Regions from separate parts of the Enterococcus montenegrensis genome, predicted to be linked through region 1. Evidence: riboswitches for the same ligand, from Rfam matches in the RefSeq annotation. Region 1 holds a riboswitch; the other holds the start of a gene.
The links. A riboswitch is a leader RNA that binds a small molecule or an ion and turns the genes downstream of it on or off. The one in region 1 is predicted to bind tetrahydrofolate.

Region 1 (11,020 bases):
AAGATGTGGAAATCCCAGAGGTATCAGATGTCAAAGACATTGATTCGGCAGAACTGGCAGAAAACGAGAACGCCAAATTTAGTTTGGGAGGCGCAACCTTATACGGCATTAATGCTGTTATTGGTTCAGGAATTTTCCTATTACCCCGAACGATCTATCAAGATTTAGGCCCGGCTTCTTTAGTGGCCATGCTGTTAGATGCTGTTTTAGTTTTGATGTTAGCGGTTTGCTTTGCCGAAGTTGCTGGTTATTTTAATAAAAACGGCGGCGCTTTTCAGTATTCAAAAACCGCCTTTGGTGATTTTATCGGGTTTAACGTAGGAGTTTTAGGTTGGTTTGTTACAATTATCGCTTGGGCTGCCATGGCAGCGGGTTTTGCTAAGTTATTGATTCAAACTTTTCCTGCTTTAGAGGGGAAAAATACACTAATTAGTATTTGTTTGGTTATTTTCTTATCCGTTATTAACAGCATGGGTATTAAAACTTCAAAAATTTTTACAATTGTAATTACCATCGCAAAATTGATTCCGATTATTGCCTTTACACTGATTGCAATTTTCTTTATTAAAAGCGGTATTAATGGGGGCAACTTTACACCATTTTTACAACTAAACCCAGACTTAACGTTATCAAAAGCGATGGCTTCAACATCACTTACAGTCTTTTATGCTTTTATCGGGTTTGAAGCCTTACCAGTCGTTGCTGGTGAAATGCGAAATGCTAAAAAGAATGTACCCAAAGCTATTATTGGTTCCATTAGTATCGTGTCACTACTTTATTTCATGATTATCGCTGGCACCATTGCCATGCTTGGAACAGGTATTTTACAAAGTAATGCACCCGTTCAAGATGCCTTTGTTAAAATGATTGGTCCTGCGGGTAAGTGGATCATCTCTATTGGAGCTTTAATTTCCATAGCAGGGTTAAATATGGGGGATTCGTTGATGATACCTCGTTATGGTGCTTCCATTGCAGATGAAGGTCTTTTACCAAAAGTTATTGCGAAAAAAAATAAAAAGAATGCGCCGATTATTGCCATTATCTTTTCTGGATTGTTAACAATTGCCTTTTTATTGAGTGGATCTTTTGAACAGCTAGCAGAATTATCAGTTGTTTTTCGATTCTTCCAATACATTCCCACTGCATTGGCAGTTATTTGGTTAAGAAAAAAAGATATGGAAAATGTCCCAGCCTTCAAGTTACCATTTGGCCCAGTCATACCAATTATTTCGATTATTGTTAGTATTTGGATGGTAGCAGCTGCAAATCCAATCAACTTGGTTGCCGGTGTTATCGGTGTAATTGTGGCAAGTATTTTATATGTCATTTTGAACAAAAATAAAATGAAACAAGCGAATTAAGTTTGTCTCTTATAAGCTGTATTGCGAATGAGAGAGATTAAAAAGTGAGGGAAAATTATGAAAACCTTAGTTAAAGATCAAAAACAAGATTTTGATAGATCAGCTGTAATTATTTTGGATGGAGCTAGTTTAACCTTAGAAGATGTTGTAGCAGTAGCCCGTCACCACGTGCGTTGTGAAATCGCAGAAAGTGCCAAAGAAGCGGTTATTGCATCCCGTAAAATCGTTGACAAAATAGTAGAAGAAAGACGGGTTGTCTATGGGGTCAATACAGGCTTTGGGTCATTATGTAATGTCAGCATCTCTAAAGAAGATACAGTGCAGCTACAAGAAAATTTGATTCGGACTCACTCTTCTGGTTATGGTGAACCATTTTCTGAAGATATTGTACGCGCCATCATGTTAATTCGGGTTAACTCCTTAATCAAAGGTTATTCTGGCATTCGTTTAAGTACAGTTGAAAGTCTGCTGGCTATGTTAAATGCCGGAGTACATCCGCATATCCCAGAAAAAGGTTCATTGGGAGCTTCTGGCGATTTGGCACCATTGGCTCATATGGTTTTACCATTATTAGGTCTGGGAAAAGCATACTACGAAGGAGTTTTATACCCTGGTAAAGAAGCAATGGAAAAAGCAGGTTTACAAATTATTCAACTAAGTGCTAAAGAAGGCCTAGCGTTTATTAACGGTACGACCGTGTTGAATGCAGTCGGTGCTTTAGCAACTTATGATGCTATTGAATTATTGAAACTCTCAGATATTGCCGGCGCACTTTCTTTAGAGGTTCATGATGGGATTTCTAGTCCATTTGAAGAAGATTTGCATACAATTCGTCCTCAAAGCGGACAACTAGCGACGGCCCGTAATATTCGCCGTTTGATTGAAGATAGTCAATATATCACAGAGGCAACGCCAGATCATGTGCAAGATCCATATACTTTGCGTTGCATGCCACAAATTCACGGTGCTAGTAAAGACTCGATTGCCTATGTGAAAGAAAAAGTAGAAATTGAAATTAATTCTGTGACCGACAATCCAATTATTACGCGTAGTGGTGAAGTAATTTCAGGTGGGAATTTCCATGGGGAGCCACTAGCACAACCATTTGATTTCTTAGGAATTGCAGCAGCTGAAATTGGAAATGTTTCAGAAAGACGGGTTGAGCGGCTAGTCAATCGACAGTTAAGTAAATTACCATCTTTTCTAGTAAAATATCCAGGTTTAAATTCTGGCTTTATGATTACACAATATGCATGTGCTTCATTAGTTTCTGAAAATAAAATATTGGCGCATCCGGCAAGTGTAGACTCAATTCCATCTTGTGAAAATCAAGAAGACTTTGTCAGCATGGGGACAACAGCTGCACGAACAGCATTAGAAATAGTGAAAAACTCACGTCGTGTGGTAGCGACTGAGATTATGGCAGCTTGCCAAGCGTTGGATATTAAAGGTTATCAGCATGGATTGGGTAAAGGAACCCAAGTAGCCTATGATGCTTTTAGACGTAATGTATCTTTTATCGAACATGATAAAGATATTGAAATGTATGATGAATTGAATAAAGCAACAACCGTTTTAGAGGCTGGAGATTTCTTAAAAGAAGTTGAAAAAAATGTTGTATTAGATTTGCAGTTTAATTAAATCAGTTTTTCTAAATTGATTTGCAATATTGCATCAGTGATAAGATCGTTCACCTCATAAAAAAGGATGTTAAGTAAGTCATGACACATTTCAAAAGAAAAGAAGTCTGGCAAGAAATGGTGACAAAATTAACAGTTATCCTTATTTATGCCTTCTTATATTCCTTGGCGCTAAATATTTTTTGGCAGCCAGGGAATATTTATGCAGGCGGGCTAACTGGGATTGCTCAAATTCTAGCAACTATATTTTCGAGCCGTCACATTGCTTTGCCTATTTCTATTATCTACTATTTATTGAATGTCCCCATGTTTATTCTTGCTTGGTTTAAAATCAATCGAAAATTTGTGTTGTATACGATTATTTGTGTAACGGTGGCTTCCTTTGCTATTCACATTGTTCCAAGCACGACATTGACAACAGATCCTATTATTTGTGCAATATTTGGTGGCGCTATTAATGGTTTTTCATTAGGGTTGGCTTTAAAATATGGGCTTTCAACGGGTGGTATGGATGCACTTATTATTACCATTCGGCAAATAACCGGTCGCAGCATTGGTGTTATTTCTATTATTATAAATGGCATTATCGTCTTAATTGCTGGCTACTTATTTGGCTGGCCGTATGCTTTTTATAGTGTACTATCAATTTTTGTAAGCGGGAAAGTGACAGATTTAGTTTATGTGAAGCATAAAAAAGTCCAAGTGACAATTATCACGCAAAAACCAAATGAAGTAATTCCAGCCTTGCAAAAGAAACTCAGCCGTGGGATTACCATCATCCCTCATGCATTAGGCGCCTATAATCAAGAAACACAAACAATTTTGATTTTAGTTATTACGACTTATGAAATGGAAATTTTGGATCAGATTATGAAAGAAGTAGATAACCGGGCATTTGTCAGTGTAGCCCAAGATATTAAAATTCTTAGTCAGTTTGAAGAATTGGACATTGTGTAAGCTGTTGGAGGTAGTTTCAAAGTGTTAGAAAAGAAGTTAAAAAAAGATTATTTTACGACGAAATGGGCAGGGGGCGTTACTACCGAAATTTTAATTGCGCCGGCAGCAAGTAGCTTGGCACAACGAGATTTTGATTATCGTATTTCAACAGCGACTGTTACGGACTCACCATCTAATTTTTCAAATTTTACCGGGTATGAGCGAATTATTCTGTCTTTAGACAAACCTATTTCGTTGCAGCAAAAAAATAACGTTATAGAACTTGCACCTTTTGTACCTTATCGCTTTGACGGAGATGTCGCGATGAAGAGTCTAGGTAAATGCCAAGATTTTAATGTGATTTTTAAGAAGAATAATCATGTTTGGGTAACGCTATTGCAAAATGGTGCAGCGCAGGATTTGATTATCGAGGGAGAAAATATTTTATCTGCTCTCCAAGATATTAAGGTGAGACTGATTGCTCGGAGTAAAAAGCAAGAAATTTTATTACAAAAAGGTGAAACACTTCTTATCAGGCAAGAACAGTTTGAGCAGATACAAATAATAGCGCAAAAAAGGTCTTTAATGGTAGAAAAGACGGCTATTTTGACGCAGATAAAAAAGAAAAAAACAGAGTAGGAGATAGAGCGTTAAGTGTCAAAAGGATGGGATGTTGCCTTTTGGACGAAGAAGCGTATTCACGATTCTATCTTCGCATTCGCTGCATGAATAAATTATGTAGCAGCTCTATTTAAGGAGATGCACGGAAAATGATAAAGAAGAAAATAGATGCACATTTTATTGCAATAATGGGGTTATTAATTGGTCTAATGGTAGTATTGTCGCAAATACTCGGTTTTGAAACACAACTGTTAAAAATTACCTTTGATTTTATTCCTGAAGTTGTCATGGCAAGTTTATTTGGTCCTTTTTGGACAGCTGTAGGTGCTTCAATTGCAGATATTATTGGTAATACGATACTAGGAAAGGCCCCTTTTTTTATTGGTTTTACCTTGAATTCTTTTATTGCGGGTTTAATATATGGTTCCTTTTTTTATAAAAAGCCCATTACAGTTAAAAATGCTTTTTTATGTGTGTTGTGCAATACATTATTAATTAGCTTGTGCTTAACACCGATTTGGTTATCTATGATGTATGGTATACCTTTAACGGATGCTAAACTTTGGGGGATACGTTTGCTTAAAGCGGTTATTATGCTACCTGTCCAAACGGGATTAATTGTATTTTTTGGAAATGCACTTCCTTTTAAACGTTTCGCAAAAAGTATGGTATAAGCGCAATTTTAAGGTTGTTTATCAGATGTGGAGATGATTTTTAATGTTTGAAACTGGAGAAGAAGCGATAGAATGGATTCATTCTCGTAAAAAATTTGGTTCACGCCCAGGACTGATACGAATTAAGGAATTGCTGAATTTAAGTGGCAATCCTGAAAAAAATGTCATAGGAATTCACATTGCTGGAACAAATGGGAAAGGTTCTACGGTTACGTATTTACGCTGTCTATTAGAAACACAAGACATTAAAGTCGGGACTTTCACGTCACCGTATATTGAAAGCTTTTACGAAAGAATTTCAATTAATGGACAAGCAATATCAGCGGATGATTTTGTTAAGTTAGCCAATAAATTCCGACCGTATATAGAACAGATGGATGGCTGTCCTTCTTACCAGGGAATAACAGAATTTGAAATTTTGACGGCGATGGCTTTTGATTACTTCAAAGAGCGTGTGGATGTCGCAATTTTTGAAGTGGGCATTGGGGGTTTAATGGATAGTACAAATGTTTTTACGCCAATTTTGACGGCTATTACTACAATCGGCTTAGATCATACTGATATTTTAGGGGAGACAGAAGAAGCGATTGCCAAGCAAAAAGCGGGTATTATAAAACGAGGTGTCCCCATTGTAACGGGAAATATTGCTTCTGGTCCCCTGCAAGTAATCTACCAAACTTCTCTTAGACAAAAAGCTGATTTATTTAGACAAGGAAAGTCTTATCAAGTTCAGTATGTTTCAAGTGATAACTTACAAGGCGAAAACTTTCATTTTCAAAATGAAGATTACTATTTTACTAACTTGAGAGTTCCGTTATTAGGAAAATATCAGGTGGAAAATGCCGCTGTTGCAATTCAACTATTCTTGTTATATTGTCAGCAACAAGGAAGATTTGTAAATAAAAAAACGATTATAAAAGGGCTAGATCACGCGCTATGGCCGGGGCGGATGGAACGAATTAGTACAACGCCGAATATTATTATTGATGGGGCCCATAATCCCCACGCTGTAAAGCAATTTGTCAAAACGGTTAACGAAGAGTTCCAGTACGGAAAAAAATACATTTTGTTTTCGGCACTTACAACAAAAAATATTAAGGAGATGCTAAATGAGATTCAATCTATCTCACAGGCAGAGCTGGCATTGACGACCTTTGCGTATCCCAATGCATTAAAGATGGGTAGTAGTTTTAACCACGGAGATAAGCAGATAACTTATTATCCAGATTGGCAACGCGCAATACAAGAAATAATAACAAAAATGACTCCAGCAGATACTTTGTTTATTACAGGTTCTCTTTATTTTGTGGCACAAGTAAGAGATTTTTTTAAGAATAAACAGGTAGAACAAGCTGTTTATTCTTAACACGATATATTTAGGAAAGCTTTAAGACAAAAGCAAACGTAAATTTTGTCTTAAAGCTTTTTTTTGGATAAAAAGGAACGCAAAGCAATAAGAAAGTTTTACAAGTTTACAGTGCAATAAAAAATATCTCTAGTTGGCTTTAGCATTTACATAGTCATTTTTCTCATTCTTTTGTACAATTTTAGTGAGGCGTTTTTAAAATTATATTATGTATTAAACGTGTAGTTTCACACATTTTGTTTGACGCACGAGCTAGGTTTAAAGAAAGGATTTTTTTATGCTGATTGGGATTATTTATTTTGTGGTGATTGTTTTAGCCAATACGATAGGTGCGGTTTCTGGTATGGGCGGCGGCGTTTTGATCAAACCAATTTTAGATTTAATTGGGGCTCATTCGGTGGCAACAATTTCTTTTTATGCGACAGTGGCAATTTTTGTTATGAGCTTTGTTTCTACTTGGCGGCAGGTGAAAAAAGGAAGTGAGATAAATTTTCATCTAGCGGGTTATGTGGCAGCAGGTTCCATCGTGGGGGGGATTTTAGGCAACTTGGCTTTTGAGTTGTTACTCGCACTTTTTGCAGAGGAGTCTTCGGTTAAATTAATTCAAATTGCGCTGACGCTTGTCACGCTGATTTTTGCTTTATTGTACTCTTGTTTTGACTGGAAACATTACCGTTTAAAAGAAGGAAAATGGTATGTCATAGCTGGTTTAGTGCTGGGTTTTTTGGCTAGTTTATTAGGAATTGGCGGCGGCCCAATCAATGTGTCGTTACTGATGCTGCTATTTTCCATGCCAATCAAACAAGCAACCCTATACTCGATTACGACAATCTTCTTTTCCCAATTGGCAAAACTTGTCACGATTGCTTTTGCCACTGGTTTTGGGCGCTTTGATTTGAGTATGCTTTTTTATGTGATTCCTGCTGCTATTTTAGGGGGAGTTTTAGGGAGTCAATTAAGTAATATCCTTTCTGCCAAAAAAGTCACTCTCGTTTTTCAAAGCTTGATTGTAGTGGTACTCTTAATCAATTTATATAACGGCTGGCAGATTGTGGTGGAATAAAAAATGGCAGGATAATACGTTTAAAGGAGCATTTAATGATAATAAAAAAATACACACAAGCAGATGAAAAAGCCCTCTTTGCACTAATTGAACAAGAAGGTGTCGAATGGGCAGAATATTATGATACTAAAAAAGAACAGTATCAAAAAGCACTGGCACATTCCATCACCTACGTATTATATGAAGAAGAGTTATGCGGGTATTGTCGCTGTCGTAATGATGATGGGTTTGGCATTTATATTTATGATTTACTGGTGGACAAAAATTATCGCGGGAAAAGCTATGGGCGCGCTTTGATGCAGCAGATCAAGCGGGATTATCCACAAGTGGCAGTCTATGTCATGAGTGATGTCAATTCCTATTATGAAAAGCAAGGATACGCGGAAGTAGGCACTATTTTTGCAGTAGAACTTTAGCGTTTTAATTTATAAGTGCAAAAAATAGCTGTAACAAAAATATTTCCCGATAATTTGCGAAAAAAATTTAGTTAGTAAAGCTAACCTAACCTAACCTTAAAAGCACTACAACGTCTAAAAAAAGACGCTCCTTTCTGATAGCGACCGCAAAAAGTCTAACTTTTTCGAGCGCTATAGTTTGAAAGGGCGTCTTTTTTGACGGATTAAATTAACGTTTTACATCCAAAAATAAGTTCAATGGAGCGGCAGGATTTTCACTATCGGAAATAAAATATTGAATTTCGGCAAAGGCACCGCCGGAAGCACGCTTGTGGCCGCCGCCGTTAAAATAACGTGCAGCAAGGACAGATAAGTCGATATCGTCGTTATTGGTACGTAAAGAGACACCTTTACCGTTTAGGACCAAACTAAAATCAACTTCTTTTTTTGTTTCCGGATGTTCTAAACGAGCCAAAGCATTGCCTAAAACAGAAGTGTATTGTTCCCCAAAAGTGTAGGCAAAAGTTTTGCCGTCTAGGACGCCAAATTGCGCTTTTAGTGATTTGCTGCGGACATAATCAGCTTCTTTTTCCTTTAGAGCTGCGATGATTTCGCTGTAATCAAAAAGCAAGCTAAGACCTGCGGACATCACACTGCCCATTAGTTCAATGCGTTTGTCCCAACTGTAAAAGTAAAAAAGATTGTTGAATTCAGCAGCAGATTCTTTGTAAGCGGCATTGGGATTTAACTGCCAATCCCAGCAGTCATAGCAGCGAATAATATCAGCAACATTTGCCAAACGCTGCCATACTTCATCTTGAAATAGTTCGGTGGGCATTTTGCCAACTAAGACTTTAAATAACACACTAGTCGCAGAATGTTTTAAATTTGTCGCCTCGTCTGCCACAATAATAGAAGCATTTTTAGGATAGTTTTCATTAACGTGGACAGAAGTGATGTGGTGATCGAAAATATGCCAGCTAATTTTATTTTCAGCACAATAGGCCGCTAATTGCGCGATCACATCGTCAGAAGGACAAATATCGGTAATGTAAAGCTCTGTTACGGGGTCTTCATTTGTTTGGATAAAGTTTAACACGTGTTTATCAATCGTCCCGTCAGCACCAGGTTCAGAGTAACCCACGGGCAAATAATTTTCTGCCACGTAACCTTTTTGTTCTTGTAAAATGGCTTGTAATAATAAAGCGGACCCCACGCCGTCTAAGTCGGTATGGGAAAATTGTTTGATTAAAGTTGGTTTGTTTTCCATGATAGTTGCCTACTTTCTTTCTTGATTCCTGCAACGTAATACTACACCATCGGGATAAGTTTTGATAGTAAGAGGAGCGTAAAAGTGATTCCAAAGATATAGGAATGTACAAAAATTATAGTTCAGTAGGTTAAAGATAATTAGCTGTTTTGCCATGCGTATCTTTCGAGTTATTTTCCCCCCTAAGCTACAATAAAAGTATGAAAAAAGCTGTTGGCTAAAAATTTTTTTATTTTTAGTGGCAGGAAGGTGGGAAAATATGGAAGCGTTACGGCAAACGTTGATAGAGCGAAAAGGCGAATTGGTTTCAGCGCTAGTTGAGCATATTAGCATTTCGCTAGTCGCCTTATTATTTGCGATGGTAATTGCGATACCGCTAGCGATTTGGTTGGTTAAATATAAGAAGTTAGCAGAAATTATGTTGCAAATTACCGGAGTCTTACAAACAATTCCGTCGTTGGCTCTCTTAGGACTATTGATTCCTTTAGTGGGGATCGGGACAGTGCCGGCGATTATTGCACTGGTGATTTATGCCCTCTTGCCGATTTTTCAAAGTACTTACATCGGTTTAAGTGAAATTGATCCTTCATTAGAAGAGGCAGCGGACGCTTTTGGGATGAGTCGGTTTCGCAAGTTGCGCAAAGTGGAGCTGCCGATTGCTTTACCGGTGATTATTTCTGGAATTCGTACGGCGTTAGTTTTAATTATCGGAACGGCAACACTGGCGGCGTTAATTGGCGCCGGCGGTCTGGGGACTTTTATTTTATTGGGAATTGACCGCAATGATACGAGTTTAATTATTATTGGCGCTGTGAGTTCTGCTTTATTGGCCATTATTTTTAGTACGGCTATTCGGCTGTTACAAAAAGTGCGGCCGCGGGTGATTATTACAAGCTTAGCAGCGCTATTTTTGGTAATCGGCGGTATTGGCTTGTCCCAATCAGCGCTCTTTCAACCTGAAAAAGTGACGATTGCCGGAAAATTAGGGGCAGAGCCGGAAATTTTAATTAATATGTACAAAGAATTAATTGAAGAAAATAGTGACGTGCAGGTGGAATTAAAGCCTAATTTTGGTAAAACGACCTTCTTATTCAGCGCTTTAAAAAATGATCAAATCGACATTTACCCTGAATTCACCGGAACAGTTTTGGAATCGTTGGTTCAAGTACCAAAAAAAGATACCGGCAAGCATTCGGCGGAAAAAACCTATACCTTGGCCAAAAATTTATTGGCTAAACAAGCGAAGCTAGAATTTTTAGCGCCAATGGCTTATGAAAATACTTACGCTTTGGCTGTGAAAAAGTCTTTTGCAAAAGAACATGATTTAAAAACAATTAGCGATTTGAAAAAAATCGAAAATCAGGTTCACGCTGGATTTACGTTAGAATTTAACGATCGTAATGATGGCAATAAAGGCTTGAAAGATGTGTATCAATTGCAGTTAAAGGTTAGTCAGATGGAGCCGGCTTTACGGTATACGGCCATTAATAACGGCGATGTGAATGTCATCGACGCCTATTCAACCGATAGTGAAATTAAGCAATATGATTTAATGACCCTACAAGATGACGCGCATCTTTTCCCACCTTATCAAGGTGCACCTTTAATGCGGCAAGATTTTGCTCAAAAGCATCCTGAAATTGTGAAAAGTTTGAATCGCCTAAAAGGAAAAATTACCGAAGCTGAGATGGTGG
Region 2 (11,020 bases), 590 kb from region 1:
TGGCTTGAACCAGCGAGAAAAGTGAAGATCGCTAATATGAGCAATTGTTACATCGCCTTCATGGGCGAACATGTCATAAGCATCTGAAATATCCAATACCCGTTGTTTATTTTTGCGAATGAGGTAATGCCGTTGTTTGAGCCTGCTAGGTTCAATGAAAAATGCATAAATTGAAAATACTAGTAAAATAGCGATGATACCTAGAATTAACTGCACAAAACGGCCCCCTTTAAAATTCTGCTAACTAGTATAGAATATAAGATAGTTTGAGAAAAAGCAATCGAACATCAGATAAGATTTTGCTAAATTTAGATGAAAATTATTTCGTTTTTGTTACAAATAAAATAAACGTCTCCGAAACGTTGACAGGAGACGCTTGAAATGATTTGAAATCTAAAAAAGCACAACCTCACTTTAATTTCCGAAGTTTTTTTGAAGGATTGTGACGCAAACGGCTGTTCTTTTTTGGAATGATAAATAACAACATTTCATAAGGTGCGGCAATGAGAAACCACATTAGGGACCAACTTGTGAAATCTTGACGATAGAAGTTTTGCAATAAGAAATGAAGCGTAATTATCCCGATTAGTAACAAACTATTTTTTAACCAAAAGGGATTGCCAAAATCAAACGTTACTAAGAGCGTCGTAAGTAACGGCAGTCCGTAAAAGAAAAAAGCGGTGAGGTTCAACTGCCAATTGCGTTTTAATTCTAGGAAGGATAAGACGAATAAAACAGTCGATAAGAGAATTCCTAGTGGCGGAAATAAACTTGTTAAAAAGAGATAAATTGAACTATATAAAAGCATCAGGGGGCCTTTAACAAGTGCTGCAATGGCGATAAAGCTAAAAATTAACAGCAGTTGTCCAGTAAAACTAAATTTTAATAAGAGACCAAATAAAGCTAAAATAGCAAAATGGCTCCAAGTCAAAACTTGATCTTTGGTATTTTTTTTATACTTTTGGCGCAGATATTGTGCCAACTGCGGATACTTATGGTTGAAATTTTCCATGTTTTAACTCCTTTTTTATAAACGATCAAACGTTGGTGTAAGAGAGTTCTCAAAGCAAGGTTGTAAGTGATAAAAAATCGATGAAATGATTTTTGTGATACCTTTGTTTGGTAACTTGTGAAGCGGGGAAATCATTTTTGGTAAGCTTAATTTCTAATAAAAAAGCTACTTTAATTATAAAGAGTAATGAGAATTATAAATCGGACCAAAGACGGATTTATTGCAGGAGACAATGTTACAACCGCTCCTACTAAAAAGATGGAATTGCTAAAAACAGAAGATTGGCCAGTCATTTTATCCCTATTTTAAGAATTGTGGGCATTTACTTAATCTTTTGTGGTGTGGGAGATTTTTTTCTTTTCAGCCGAGTAAACTAAATTTTTACAAAAGTCATTTTTTTGCGGGGCCTTTACTTTAGACACAAGCGCTTTTGTGCTAAAGTTACTAATGAAATGACAACAAGTGGTAAATTTTTACAGTAGACTGTCACCACTTGTGTTTGTTTAGCGTAATTTACGAAATGATATTAATGAAGGATGTGAACTTGGTGATTTTTGATTCTCATACACACTTAAATGCCGAACAATTTAATGAAGATATCCCAGAAACGATTCAACGAGCCAAAGAACTTGGCGTCACTGAAATGGCAGTCGTGGGATTTGATACGCCAACAATCGACAAAAGCTTAGCTTTAAGTCAAGAATATACTGACATATATAGCATTATTGGCTGGCATCCAACTGAGGCAGGTAGCTATACAAAAGAAATTGAAGAAAAATTGCAAATACAGCTAACCTTACCTAAAGTGGTAGCTTTAGGGGAAATTGGATTGGATTATTATTGGATGGAAGATTCAAAAGAAGTGCAAGAAAGAATCTTTCGCCGCCAAATTGCCATCGCCAGAGAAATGCATTTACCAATCAGCATTCATACCCGGGACGCTATTGAAGACACGTATCGTATTTTAAAAGATGAAAAAATAGCAGACATCGGCGGGATTATGCATAGTTTCAGCGGTAGTGGCGAGTGGGCAAAACGCTTTTTGGATCTGGGAATGCATGTTTCCTTCAGTGGTGTCGTGACGTTCAAAAAGGCGCTTGATGTGCAAGAAGCGGCAACGGTTGTACCCCTTGATCGTCTTTTGGTCGAAACGGATGCGCCTTATTTAGCACCGGTACCTTATCGGGGTAAACGCAATGAACCGGGCTATACCCGTTATGTCGTAGAAAAAATTGCAGAACTGCGAGAAATGCCCTTTGAAGAAGTCGCAGCACTTACTCGGGCTAATGCACATCGCCTCTTTGGAATTAATCGATGAAAAAGCCAGTCATTGAAGAGATTATTGTCGTTGAAGGAAAAGACGATACAAGACGCCTGCAAGAAGTTGTCAAAGCAGACACCATTGAAACGATTGGCTCGGCCATCAATGAGGACATTTTAACCCAGATTGAACATGCCCAAGAAACACGCGGAGTCATTATTTTCACGGACCCAGATTTTTCCGGTGAGAAAATTCGCAAAACGATTATGGAAGTCGTGCCAGCTGCCAAGCATGCTTTTTTACCACGCAAAGAAGCGACACCTAATCGCAGTCATGGTTCTTTAGGAGTAGAACATGCGAGTGATGCCGCAATTTTGGAGGCGTTAAAAAAAGTTGTGACGCCTGTAACTACAAGTGAAGAAATTCCATTAATCAGTAGACAAAGTTTAATAGACTATGGTTTAATAGCGGGAGCTTCTGCCAAATTATTACGGGAAAAACTCGGTGATAAATTGCGAATTGGCTATACAAACAGTAAACAATTAACCAAACGGCTGGCAATGTTTCGTATTACCGCCGCAGAATTAGACACAGCGATGCTAGAAATTAAAAAAGAGCTGGAGGACGACCTTGAAAGACACACGTGATATTGCAACGCCATCGAAGACCAAAGAAATTTTACAAAAACACGGCTTTACCTTCAAAAAAAGTTTAGGCCAAAATTTTTTAACGGAACCAAATATTTTAAGGAAAATTGTTGCCACTGCTGAAATTGACGATCGAACAAACGTCATTGAAGTAGGACCTGGGATTGGGGCTTTGACAGAGCAATTAGCCAAGTCTGCCAAAGAAGTTTTAGCTTTTGAAATTGATGAGCGACTCATTCCGGTTTTAGCAGATACCTTGCATACCTATAAAAATGTTAACGTCATTCACCAAGATGTTTTAAAAGCGGACTTGCTGAAATTGACAGCAGAAAACTTTACGGATAATTCGCTGCCGCTAAAAGTTGTCGCAAATTTACCTTATTACATTACGACGCCAATTATGATGCACTTTTTGGAAAGTGATTTACCTGTAGCTGAAATGGTCGTGATGATGCAAAAAGAAGTGGCAGATCGTATCTCAGCTGAGCCGGGCACAAAAGCCTATGGTTCTTTATCGATTGCGGTGCAATACTTTATGGAAGCCAAATTAGCCTTCATCGTTCCCAAAACCGTCTTTGTACCACAACCAAATGTTGATTCCGCAATTTTAAAATTAACACGTCGCAGTCAACCAGCAGTAGAGGTTATTAGCGAAAAAGAATTTTTCAAATTAACGAAGGCTGCTTTTCAATTGCGCCGTAAGACATTATGGAATAACTTACTGCACGCTTATGGAAAAGATGATGCCACCAAAGCTTGGTTGACAAAAAGCTTAGAGAGTGCAGCCATTGATCCAAAACGCCGTGGGGAAACATTATCGTTAGCTGAATTTGCAGCTTTAAACAATGCTATGATGACAATCAGTAAATAAAAAACACAGTTTGAAATTAGAATAAATGTATCTTAATCAGAGGTTATGACAGAAAAATTGTCGTAGCCTCTGATTTTGTTTTGTTTAGCGAAAAAAATAAAGGTAATAGAATAGAGCAGTGGTCTTTTTTTGAGGAGAATTTTAATAAAGGTGTACATAACTATCACCTGAATTTAACTGCATTTAAAAAATAAGTGAAATTTTTCAGACTCTTTTCGTAAAAACAAAATATATGTCTTGACACTTAAAATAAATACCACTAAAATGAAAAAGACCCAAGTGTCTTGACACGTTGGTTAGGTACGAAAAAATAAATGTTAGAGTTTTTTGAGGAGGAAAAAATGAGAAATAATTCTGTGCGTCATTTAACGATTGCTGCTTTACTAATTGGCCTTGGGATCATGATTCCAATGGTAATGCCTAAAATTGTGATTGGACCAGCATCTTTTACATTAGCTAGCCATGTGCCATTATTTATTGCGATGTTCTTTTCGCCAGCTGTAGCGATTGCAGTTGCGTTGGGAACAACTTTTGGGTTTTTAGTTTCTGGGTTACCTGTTGTAATTGCATTACGGGCCTTAACTCATGTAATTTTTGCTACAATTGGGGCATTATATCTGCAAAAAAATCCTCAAATCGTGTTGCAAAATGGCCGGTTTACTTTAGCCAATGTCCGTTTTCAAATGTATAATGTCGTTTTAGGTTTAATTCATGCGGCAGCAGAAGTGGTGGTCGTTTTAGCTTTTAACATGATTAATTTGGGTACACCAGGAACCTATGATGGGGGTGTTTTTTACTTCTACTTTGTCTTATTAGGATTTGGTGGCGTAATTCACAGTTTGGTGGATTACAATATTGCGTACTTTGTTGCGGGGACTTTAAGTAAACACTTTGACATTCCAGTCTTTACCAAAGCTCTGAAATTACAAAAAGAAGTTGTTGGCAATGTGAAAACTGCCCGATAATAGCTAAAAAATTTTCCTGCCGTAAACTTACGGCAGGATTTTTTTATTTTTTTATAAGCTGAGGGCAGTTTATTCAGCTTTTAATATCTAACTTCATGCACTAACTCTTAGCGACAATAAGCCTAAATCTTGAGAAATTTGAGGAACAATTTATCAAGATTCTGTCTTATTGCTAAAGAGTTGCCCCAGGGCTCTCAGTTTTTAAATATCTAGCTTCATAAACTAGCACGTCAAGAAATAAAACAAAATTTCCAAAAATTTGAGGAACAATTTCCGGAAATTTATTATTTATTTTTTACGAGCTGAGGGCAGTTTATTCAGCTTTTAAATACTGCAAGCGGTTAGATTCCTAACGTTCGTTATAAAATTTTAAGCACAGAAGCTCGTTAGCTTGTTGTAGCAATTTATTCGTGCTATATTTTAGGCGAGGTTTTTAAACCTCAAATATGACAGAGTAGGAAATAAAGCGTTAAGTGTCTGAGGGATGGGATGTTGCCCTTGGGACGAAGGATTGCATGCAATTCGCGGTTTTATTTTCGCATTCGCTGCATTATTTTATGCGGCAGCTCTATTAAGGAGATGCTGAGTTATGAAAAGAAAACTAGATGCCTATAAGATTGCGGTCATGGCAATGTTAATTGCTTTGATGGTTGTTTTATCGCAAGTTTTCGGGTTTGAAACCCAATTATTAAAAATCACTTTTAGCTTTGTACCAGAAGTAGTGATGGCGACTTTATTTGGTCCATTTTGGACTGGAATTGGGGCAGTAGTCGCCGATGTTATCGGAAATACTTTATTGGCTAAAGCACCATTTTTTATTGGCTTTACGTTTAATGCCTTTTTAGGTGGACTTATTTATGGTTTTTTCTTTTACAAAAAAGAAATTACGTTAAAAAATTCTTTTCTGTGTGTCTTAGTTAACACCGTGGTCTTTAGTTTTTGCTTAACACCACTGTGGTTATCTTTGATGTACGGCATTGATTTAACTAATCCGGGATTATGGACAACCCGCTTGATTAAAGCGGTGATCATGATTCCTTTAGAAACGATGATTATCTATATCGTAGGCCGAGCATTACCTTATCAACGTTTGGCAAAAAAACTACACTCAAATTAATCACTAACGTCCTTCATCCCAGGGCGCAGACTGTAAGACTAGTAAATTTTCTAGTTTTACAGTTTTTTTTTTGATGGTTATAAATGCTACTAAAGCAAAATCGTTTAAGCATTATCAATGCAACATGTCATGTTACAAATATACTTTCTTTATTGCTACCAAGATTTACTGCTAAGGATAAAAAAGAAGATGAAACGAAGATTTTGTGCATATTTCACCAAAAATTTTTCGCTAACATGTTAAAATGAAAGATGACATTATACGTATCCTTTGGAGGAAATTATGAAACGATTTTTGATCATTCTTTTAGTTGCAATTATTTTAGTATTAGGTGGTTTTTTTATTTTGAATTTATTCTTTGGTTTTACAAATTATCAAACAAATGAGAAAACTTCCGTTAGTTCTACAGCTGTGGATGAAAGTGTTGCAACAACTTCAAGTAGTGAGAAAAAAGATCCGATAAAAGAAGTAGTGGCAAACATGACTTTGGAAGAAAAAGTAGGGCAATTATTTTTCGTTCGCGTGCCAGAAGTCAATCAGGTAGAAGATATAACAACCTATCATTTAGGTGGCTATGTTCTTTTTGGCCGCGATATGGAAAATGAAAGCCAAACAAGTCTGACACAAAAAATTGCAAGTTATCAAGCTGCTAGCAAAATACCATTGTTAATTGGGTCAGATGAAGAAGGAGGTACTGTCACGCGGGTAAGTCAGAATGCTAATTTAGTCGCTGAACCTTTCGCCTCACCCCAAGCACTTTATGCCGCAGGTGGTTTTGCAGCGATTAAGTCAGATACAATTAATAAGGCAAAAGTTTTGCACGACTTTGGCATTAATGCAGGACTATTTCCTATTGCTGACGTGGCGACAGATCCGAATGCTTTTATTTATGATCGGACGATTGGGCTAGATGCACAGGGAACAAGTGAGTATGTCGAGACAGTGGTAAAGGCGCTTAAGGGAGAAAAAAGTGGTTCAACGTTAAAACATTTTCCCGGTTATGGGAATAATCGTGATTCCCATGTGGAAATTGTCCGTGATACAAGAAGCTTAAAAGAATTGCGTGAGACTGATTTTAAGCCCTTTAAAGCTGGAATTAAAGCTGGAGCAGATAGCGTGCTAGTTTCTCATAATATTATTGATGGGATTGATAAAACCAAGCCCGCTTCAATTTCAAAGGCAGTTCATGATGTTTTACGAAATGAATTACGTTTTGACGGTGTGATTATGACTGATGATATGGATATGGCCGGGCTAGCAGATTTTATTTCCCAAGCAGATGCTGGACTTGCTGCTCTAAAAGCAGGCAATGATTTAATCATGTCCTCTAGCTATCAAGTACAAATTCCAAGAATATTAACTGCTGTTAAAAGTGGGGAATATTCCGAAGAGGCGTTGGATACTGCCGTTATGCGGGTATTAACCTGGAAGAAAAATTTAGGACTAATCTCATGAAAAAATTGGCACAGCTACCCTCAAAAAAATGTAGCTGTGCCAGTTTTTATTATTTTAGGATTGTTCAAATTGTGCGTGATAAAGTTCAGCGTAATAGCCATTATTTTTTAGTAAACTTTCATGAGTACCTTGTTCAACAATTTGACCGTGATCCATTACAAGAATTTTATCAGCAGCTTGGATAGTAGCAAGGCGGTGAGCAATTACGAAACTGGTTTTTCCTTTCATCATGGCTAAAAAAGCTGCCTGAATTTTTCGTTCCGTTAAAGTATCGACAGAACTTGTTGCCTCATCCAAGATTAAAAGATGCGGTTTGGAAATCATGGTCCGGGCAATGGTTAACAATTGGCGTTGACCATCGGAAATTTTTACACCACTTGTTCCAATAACCGTATCGAGCTTTTGTGGCAGACGCGCGACATAATCATACATATAAGTTTTCTTTAATGCTTCATAAATCAATTCATCTTCTGCCTTGGGATTACCATAAGTGAGGTTTTCCCGTAAGCTTGCATCAAAAAGCCACGTATCTTGTAATACCATACCGAAACTTTGTCGTAAACTATCCCGAGTCAAATGACGAATATCATAACCATCTAACGTTATTTTTCCGTGATCCACTTCATAAAAGCGCATTAATAAGTTAACCAGTGTGGATTTACCAGCACCGGTTTTTCCTACGATGGCGACCGTTTCACCAGGAGCGGCCTCAAAGTTGAAATCGTGAATTAGCGGTTGATCTTTCGTATAGCTAAAATCCACTTGAGAAAAACGAACAGCACCTTTGACGTTTTTTAAAATAATTGCGTCAGGAGCGTCAGGTGTTTCAATTTTTTGATCTAAAATTTCAAAAGTCCGGTTTAAACCGGCAATGGCCGTTTGAATTTGAGTTGTAATTCCAGAAAGTTCAATAAATGGTTTGGTAAATTGACTCGCGTAAATTGTAAAGCTGGAAATGACACCAATTGTCACCAACTGACTACCATTTAAAACTAATAGACCGCCTACAAAACCGACCGCCAAATAGGCTAAATGATCGACAAAACGTGACATGGGGTTTGTTAAAGAAGACGAAAATTGTGCTTTTTGGCCCCGTACATTTAATTCTTGGTTAATGGCTTCAAATTTTTGTTGATTGACGTCTTCTTGCTGGAAGGCTTTAACGATTTTTTGATTTCCTACCATTTCTGTGACAAAACCGGAAATTTCCCCCACGATTTCTTGCTGGCGGGCAAAATTAGCTTGCGAGTATGTCGCAACCAGCCAACTAACGAAAAATATAATAGGTGTGGCGACTAAAACAACAATTGTCAAAACAATGCTTAAACGTAACATTACAACTAGCGCAATTAACACAATGGCAACGCCTGAGAAAAGCTGATTGAAAACAGCCGCCGCGGCAATCGCAATATTGTCCATATCATTAGTGAAACGACTCACGATATTTCCATGGGGTGTTTGATCGTAATAACTCAACGGAAGTTTGTTTAAATGCGTAAAAGCATCTTTACGTAATTGTCCGGCGGAAAAATAAGCAATTTTGTTAGACAGACGTTGAATGAAAAGTTGGCTAATGACGGTAATGAAAACAACGCTGGCAAAGAGTAAAAGGATATGATACAAAGCACTAAAATTCACTTCGTTTTTCCCTAACATTTGATCAACTGCTTGACCGATTTGATAAGTAATATAGACACTGGTGCCCCCTGAGGCAATACCTAAAATAATTGCCCCGCTCATTTCTTTTTTGAAGGCTGATAAGTATGGAAGATAGCGTTTTAAAACAGACCAGTCAATTTTTTTAGGCTTCATGGGACACCTCCGCTTGTGAAGCAACAATGGCTTGATATTCTGGGCAATTCACTAATAACTCTTCATGTCTGCCTAGGCCGACTTGTTTGCCAGCATCTAAAACTAAAATTTGCTGGGCATCTTGAATGGAGCGTACCCGTTGAGAAATGATAATCAAAGTACCGTCTAATTTATTTTGGAGCGCCTGTCGTAAATTTAAATCAGTTTTGTAATCCAGCGCGCTAAGAGAATCATCTAAGATTAAAATACGTGGTTTTGCAATCACAGCTCGCGCAATCGTCAATCGTTGCTTTTGTCCGCCTGAAAAGTTCTTACCCCCTTCAAAAATTGGAGTTTGTAAGCCTTTAGGTAATGCGGCTACGAATTCTTTGGCTTGTGCTAATTCAAGTGCGGCCCAGCACTCTTGGTCGGTGGCGTCTTTTTTGCCCCATTGTAGATTTTCTTTGATCGTCCCGCTGAATAAAACTGCTGTTTGGGGGACCATAGCAATTTCACTGCGCAATTTTGTTAAAGACCACTTGCGCACATCGCGCCCGTCAATGGTAACACTGCCGGCTGTGACGTCATAAAAACGCAGAATAAGCTGAGATAAAGTTGACTTGCCACTACCAGTGGGACCGATAATACCAAGCGTTGTTCCAGCAGCTACTTTAAAATCAATATTTTCTAGAACCAGTCCAAATTCAGGCGCAAAGCGAAAAGCAACTTGTTGAAAAGCAATCGCGCCTTTTTTACTGCTTAAAGAAGAATCTTCTGCAATTGGGGGATTACCTGCTTTAGTATCACCAAATGTAGTGATACTGGGTTTGGTTTCCAATACTTCGTTTACGCGGTTAGCAGAAGCGGCTGCACGTGTAAAAATGATAACCAAATTTGAAACGACAATTAAAGCCAAGAGCATCTGATTCATGTAATTTACTAAGGCTAAAATTTGTCCTGGTGCCAAGTGGCCAGTGTTTACTTTAAAGCCGCCTAAATAAAAGAGAGCTAAAATTCCAATATTCATAATCAAGGTGGTCGCCGGTGTCAGAAGAGCTGAAATATTTGTTACCCGTACATAAACACTGGAAAGCTCATCTGTACGGTTTGAAAAACGCGTGATTTCAGTATTACGCCGCGAAAAAGCGCGAATAACCCGCACGCCACTTAGATTTTGGTTCACAAGTTCATTTAAGACGTCTAGTTTTTGTTGTACTTTTTGATAGAGGGGGACAGTGGTTTTAATGATAAAAAATAATATTAAACAAAATAGTGGCAATGTCACCAAAAAGATGATTCCAGCCTGCCAGTCAATGGTAAAAGCCATAATAACTGCGCCGATACTTAAAAAAGGTGCCCGTACCACCAAGCGAATGAGCATCGCTAGGGCCAGTTGTAACTGGTTAATATCACTTGTCATGCGCGTGATCAGTGTATCTGTACCAAATAAATTCAATTCAGCGTGGGAAAAACTATTAATTTTTTTCATAACCTGATTGCGCAGCTCTGTCCCAAAATTTTGGGAAGCCACAGAGGCATAATATTGGCAAATCACGGCACATAGCAATCCAACTACCGACATCAAAACCATCCAACCCGTCATTTGCCAGACAACCTGGTTATCATTTTGGCGAATGCCCATATCCACTAACTGTGCCATTAGTAAGGGCAAAATTAATTCAAAAACGGCTTCTAAAAATTTGAAAAAAGGACCCAAAATAATTTGTTTGCGGTATTTTTTTGCATAAACCAATAACTTAAACATGGATAAACTCCTATTCTTTTTGTAAATGATTGCTATAAAATAATAATTAAAAAATAAAATCAGGCGGGATGATACCACTAATTGTTAGAAAAAATTGGAAGTATAAGCTGATAATTAACAAAAACAAAAAAGTATT

Region 2: linked by a shared signal. The riboswitch ahead of P3T75_RS10380 (folate family ECF transporter S component) and the one ahead of P3T75_RS13160 (folate family ECF transporter S component) in region 1 are both predicted to bind tetrahydrofolate.

Annotation. Positions count from the first base shown of each region.
Region 1 covers NZ_CP120467.1:2,740,789-2,751,808, reverse strand. The annotation lists gene P3T75_RS13180 (APC family permease) at 1-1,361, shown strand, start outside; gene hutH (histidine ammonia-lyase) at 1,419-3,002, shown strand; gene P3T75_RS13170 (YitT family protein) at 3,083-3,958, shown strand; gene P3T75_RS13165 (HutD family protein) at 3,980-4,576, shown strand; THF riboswitch at 4,567-4,663, shown strand; gene P3T75_RS13160 (folate family ECF transporter S component) at 4,711-5,232, shown strand; gene P3T75_RS13155 (bifunctional folylpolyglutamate synthase/dihydrofolate synthase) at 5,276-6,598, shown strand; gene P3T75_RS13150 (sulfite exporter TauE/SafE family protein) at 6,879-7,661, shown strand; gene P3T75_RS13145 (GNAT family N-acetyltransferase) at 7,697-8,077, shown strand; gene P3T75_RS13140 (DHH family phosphoesterase) at 8,286-9,326, opposite strand; gene P3T75_RS13135 (ABC transporter permease/substrate-binding protein) at 9,586-11,020, shown strand, end outside.
Region 2 covers NZ_CP120467.1:2,153,612-2,164,631, reverse strand. The annotation lists partial or broken gene P3T75_RS10415 (metallophosphoesterase) at 1-216, opposite strand, end outside; gene P3T75_RS10410 (hypothetical protein) at 410-1,012, opposite strand; gene P3T75_RS10405 (hypothetical protein) at 1,199-1,321, shown strand; gene P3T75_RS10400 (TatD family hydrolase) at 1,560-2,330, shown strand; gene rnmV (ribonuclease M5) at 2,327-2,920, shown strand; gene rsmA (16S rRNA (adenine(1518)-N(6)/adenine(1519)-N(6))-dimethyltransferase RsmA) at 2,904-3,791, shown strand; gene P3T75_RS10385 (hypothetical protein) at 4,133-4,756, shown strand; THF riboswitch at 5,205-5,306, shown strand; gene P3T75_RS10380 (folate family ECF transporter S component) at 5,346-5,873, shown strand; gene P3T75_RS10375 (glycoside hydrolase family 3 protein) at 6,156-7,328, shown strand; gene P3T75_RS10370 (ABC transporter ATP-binding protein) at 7,383-9,140, opposite strand; gene P3T75_RS10365 (ABC transporter ATP-binding protein) at 9,130-10,884, opposite strand.